2 regions of the Microbacterium sp. NPDC096154 genome follow, and region 1 is predicted to be linked to the other one. Evidence: predicted binding sites of a transcription regulator. Region 1 holds the regulator's gene; the other holds the start of a gene.
The links. The regulator HrcA, encoded in region 1, represses chaperone genes, less so after heat shock. The targets are predictions, from matches to a motif close to TTNGCACTCGNNNNNNNCGAGTGCNAA.
Positions count from the first base shown of each region.

Region 2: the regulator HrcA is predicted to act here: its motif matches at 1,416-1,442, upstream of ABTW64_RS06990 (Hsp20/alpha crystallin family protein).

Region 1 covers NZ_JBEOSM010000001.1:229,624-232,085, forward strand. The annotation lists gene dnaJ (molecular chaperone DnaJ) at 1-896, opposite strand, end outside; gene hrcA (heat-inducible transcriptional repressor HrcA) at 965-2,005, opposite strand; gene hemW (radical SAM family heme chaperone HemW) at 2,141-2,462, opposite strand, start outside.
Region 2 covers NZ_JBEOSM010000004.1:89,185-91,646, reverse strand. The annotation lists gene galK (galactokinase) at 1-731, shown strand, start outside; gene ABTW64_RS06990 (Hsp20/alpha crystallin family protein) at 917-1,351, opposite strand; gene ABTW64_RS06985 (DUF7059 domain-containing protein) at 1,599-2,462, shown strand, end outside.

The sequences.
Region 1 (2,462 bases):
TCGCCGCCCTGCACGCCGGGACGCAGCTCGATGTCGACCGGGCCGTCGAGGGCCTCGAACGTCGTGCGCGTGCCCAGGATCGCATCGGTCATCGAGACCTCCAGCGTCGCCAGCAGGTCGTCGCCGTCGCGGCTGAACACCGGGTGCGGCGCCACCTGCACCTCCAGGTAGAGGTCGCCGTGGGGGCCGCCCGCCGGGCCCACCTCGCCCGATCCGGGCAGCTGCAGCCGCAGGCCCGACTCGACGCCTGCGGGGATGTCGACCGAGACGGTGCGGCGCGAGCGCACACGGCCCTGGCCGCCGCACGTGGCACACGGATGCGGGATCGTCGTGCCGTAGCCCTGGCACACGCCGCACGGCTGCTGGGTCACGACGTTGCCCAGCAGGCTGCGCACCTGGCGCTGCACGAAGCCGGCGCCGCCGCAGACCTCGCAGCGCTCGGGGCTGGTACCGGGCTGGCAGCACGATCCCTGGCACGTCTCGCACAGCACGGCGGTGTCGACCTCGATGTCGCGGTGCGCTCCGAACACGACGTCGCCCAGCTCAAGCGACACCCGCACGAGGGCATCCTGTCCGCGCTCGCGACGCGATCGCGGGCGACCCGCACGGGCACCGCCGGCGCTGGCCCCGAAGAACGTCTCGAAGATGTCGCTGAAGCCGCCGAAGCCGCCCGCGCCGCCGAACGGGCTCTCATCGCCGCCCATGTCGTAGCGGCGACGCTTCTCGTCGTCGCTCAGCACCTCATACGCGTGCGTGACGAGCTTGAACTGCTCGGCCGCGTCGTCGCTGGGGTTGACGTCGGGATGCAGCTGACGGGCCAGCTTGCGATACGCCTTCTTGATCTCGTCGGTCGTCGCCTCACGCGACACCCCGAGCACCTCGTAGTGGTCAGCCACACTCGCCTCTCAGTGGAGCGCCCGGGGCCGTCGCCCCGAGCGCATCCGGATGTTCGATCGCTCTCCGCCTAGCGGCGGTTCTCGTCCTCGTCCAGCAACCGGCTCAGATACCGCGCCACGGCGCGGGCTGCCGAGAGGTTGCTGGGGTAGTCCATGCGCGTCGGCCCCATCAGGCCGATGCGCGCGCGGCCGATGGCCGCGTCGTAGTCGCTCGCGATGATCGACGCCTCCGTCAGGCCGAACGCCTCGTTCTCGCGTCCGATGCTGGCCGACAAGCCTTGATCGTCGGCCGCCATCTCCGACATCAGCCGCAGCAGCGTGACCTGCTCCTCGATCGCCTCGAGAAGCGGATGGATGCTGCCGCGGAAGTCGTGCTCCCGCTTGGCGAGCGTCGCGGCACCGGCCATGACCAGGCGATCCTGCCGGAACTCGTCGAGCTCTTCGCCCACGACGGCCGCCAGGGCGAGCAGGGCGTCGTCGATCCGGGCGCGCTCGGCGGGGGCCGACGCGTGCAGCGCCTCGATCCGCTCCGACCCCGATCGCACCGAGCGTCCGGTCACGAGCGCCGCCAGCTGGGCCCGCAGCACAGGCACGTCGTCCTCCTCGACGCCCTGCGGCACGGCGGTGAGCCGCTGGGAGACCCGCCCCGTGTCGGTCACGATGATCACCAGCATCCGGATGTGGTCGAGCCGGACGAGCTCGACATGGGTCACGTTCGCCGAGGCGAACGACGGGTACTGCACCAGCGCGACCTGCCCGGTGAGCTGCGTCAGCAGGCGAACGGTGCGCGCGAGCAGGTCATCGAGATCCGCCGGGTCGGCCAGGAAGGTCGAGATCGCGGAGCGCTGCGCCGGCGACAGGGGGCGCAGCTCCGCCAGATGATCGACGAACACGCGGTAGCCCTTGTCGGTGGGAACGCGTCCCGACGACGTGTGGGGCGCCGTGATGAGCTCCTCATCCTCCAGCAGCGCCATGTCGTTGCGGATCGTCGCGGCCGACACCCCGAAGGCGTGCCGTTCGACGATCGACTTGCTGCCCACCGGCTCGTGGGTGTCGACGTAGTCCTGCACGATCGCGCGGAGGACCTTGAGTCCACGTTCCGTGACCATCCGCACACCTCCGTCAGAAATCCGCACCGCCTGGCACTCGTATCCGCTGAGTGCCAATTCTAGCGGCGATCGGGGCGGATATCGCCCAGCTCGCCGCGCTCTCCGCGCTCTCCGCGCGCCGCGTGCGCCGCCCGGTCACTCTGTGAGGGCCCGCACCACCGCGTCCGCCAGGAGGCGACCCTTCAGCGTGAGCACCACGCGCCCGCGCACGGCCGCGGCACCCTCGACCATGCCGTCGGCGACGAGCCCGGCGACCGCCCGACGCGCGCCGGAGGGCAGCGCGTCGACAGACAGTCCCTCCCGGATGCGGCTCTCCAGCAGCACGCGCTCCAGGCCGCGCGCCTCGGCATCGGGGGTCTCGCGGCCCGCTGCAGGCGACGTGCCCAGGGCGAGGCGCTGCGCGTACGCCGCGGGGTGCTTCACGTTCCACCAGCGCAGGCCGCCGACGTGACTGTGC
Region 2 (2,462 bases), on a different contig from region 1:
ACACGCTGTGGGACCTCGGCCTCGAGCCCCTCGACAAGGCCCGAGTGGGACGCCGGGCCGAGAACGAGGCGGTGGGAGCGCCGACCGGGATCATGGACCAGGTCTCGTCGATCATGGGGCGCGCCGACGCGGCGACATTCCTCGACTGCCGCACCCTCGAGACGCGCTCGGTCGACCTCGGCCTCGGGCGCGAGGGGCTCGCGCTGCTCGCGATCGACACGCGGGTCAAGCACGCGCACGCGACGGGCGGGTACGGGGACCGTCGTGCCGCCTGCGAGCGGGGCGCTGCCGCCCTCGGTGTCCCTGCCCTGCGCGACGTGGCGGCGGCCGACCTGGATCGCGCGCGCGACATCCTGGACGACGTCACCTTCCGCCGCGTGCGGCACATCGTCACCGAGAACCAGCGCGTGCTCGACACGGTCGGGGTGCTGAGCGCATCCGGCCCTCGTGCCATCGGCGAGCTGCTGGTCGCCTCGCATGCCTCCATGCGCGACGACTTCGAGATCTCGGTGCCCGAGCTCGACCTGGCCGTGGAGACCGCGCTCGAGGCGGGGGCGCTCGGCGCCCGCATGACCGGCGGCGGCTTCGGCGGCTCGGCCGTGGCTCTGGTGGAGGTCGAGGCGGTCGACGTGGTGGCCCACGAGGCGGCCCGCGCCTTCGCCGCGCGCGGCTACACGGCGCCGCACTGCTTCACCATCGAGCCGTCGGAGGGGGCTCGTCGCGACGCGTGACGTGCGCCTCCGCCGAGGTGCAGCGCAAAACCTCGCGCCGTCACGGGCGTTCCGGCCGGGCTGTCGGCGGCACGTGGGTGGCGTGCAGGTGGACCACACCGCGGCCGGGAGCCAGACATCCGGCGCCGTATCTCCCGGCATGCGAAAGGGGACCCGGATGATCCGGGTCCCCTGGGGTGCGGGGGTCACGCCGTGAGCTCGGGAGTGACGTCCTGCGCTCCGGCGACCGAGCGCTGCACCTCGACCTTGCGGGGCTTTGCCCTCTCGCTGATCGGGATGAGCACGCTCAGCACGCCGTTGTCGTAGGTCGCCGAGATGGCGGCGGTGTCGATGCCCTGCCCCAGGTTGAGCTGACGCAGGTACGACCCCGTCGGGCGCTCGCGCGTGATCCACTTCACGCCCTCTCCGCTGCGGGCGGTGCGCTCGGCACGGATGGTGAGCAGCTGGCCGTCCACGTCGATGTCGACGCTGCCCGGGTCGATGCCGGGCAGGTCGGCGCTCAGCACGTAGTGGTCACCGTCGCGGTAGAGGTCCATGGGCATCACCCGGGGGCCCTGCCGGTCGAAGAGCTGCTCGGCCATGCGGTCGAACTCGTGGAACGGGTCGAAGAACATCGCCATCGTGATCCTCCTCCTGTCTGTTCGTGGCGGTTCAGACCTGAGTCATGAGGACTCGATACATGATTTAGCACTCTCGTGGTGAGAGTGCCAGAGTCTGTGCTCGAAGAATCCTAAGAATCGGCTGAAAGCCCCGGTGAGGAGGTGGATCGATGTGTGCGCCAGTGCCCGCGGATGCCGGGGCCGTGTCCCACTTCACGCCGGAAAGAGCCCTCGACAAGGGCCAGGAGTGGGACACGCGCCGGCGCGGATGGGCCACAACCGGGACAGGGGTTCGGGGTTGAATGGTGCCGTGACCCCGAACCCCGATCCCGACCTCTGCGCGGTGCTGGCCGCTGACCTGCAGGCCGCGCGCTTCCGTTCCGAGGCACTGCGCGCCGCGTGGGGGGTCGAGGCCGACGACGCGATCGGCCGGGGGCTGCGCGTGCCGGCGCTGCGGGGGCTCGGCGACCGGTCCGATGCCCTGGCGACGCTGGGCCGCCTGCTCGTGCTCGGGGTCGCCCAGCCGCTCGCCGCCGTGGACGCAGCCCTGCCGCGGCTCGGCGCCACGGGTCTGCGGGCCCTGGGCCTGGCTGCGCTTCGTGATGACATCGTCGAGCCGCGGGCGATCATCCGCCCGCAGTCGTACCTCGACACCGACGGGGCGGGCGAGTGGTGGTTCGCCAGCGACCTCGACGAACTGGCGCTCGGCGGCGGCGCCCTCGCGGAGGACCACGTTCTCGGCGTGGGCGGCGCCTCGCTCACGCTCGCCGGGCTGCAGCTTCCGACCCCCGCCGGTCGAGTGCTGGACCTCGGCACCGGATGCGGCATCCAGGCTCTGCGCGCGCGCCGATACGCGACGTCCGTCGTCGCCACCGACCTGTCGGAGCGAGCGCTGGCGTTCGCCCGCCTGAACGCGCTGCTCAACCACGACGAGCACGTCGAGACCCGCCACGGCAGCCTGTTCGAGCCCGTGGCCGGGGAGACGTTCGACCGGATCGTGACCAACCCGCCGTTCGTGATCACTCCGCGGGTCACCGGCGTGCCCGGCTACGAATACCGCGACGGCGGGCTGGTGGGCGACGCGCTCGTCGAGCAGGTGGTGCGTGGCGTCGGGGCCCACCTGGTGCCGGGC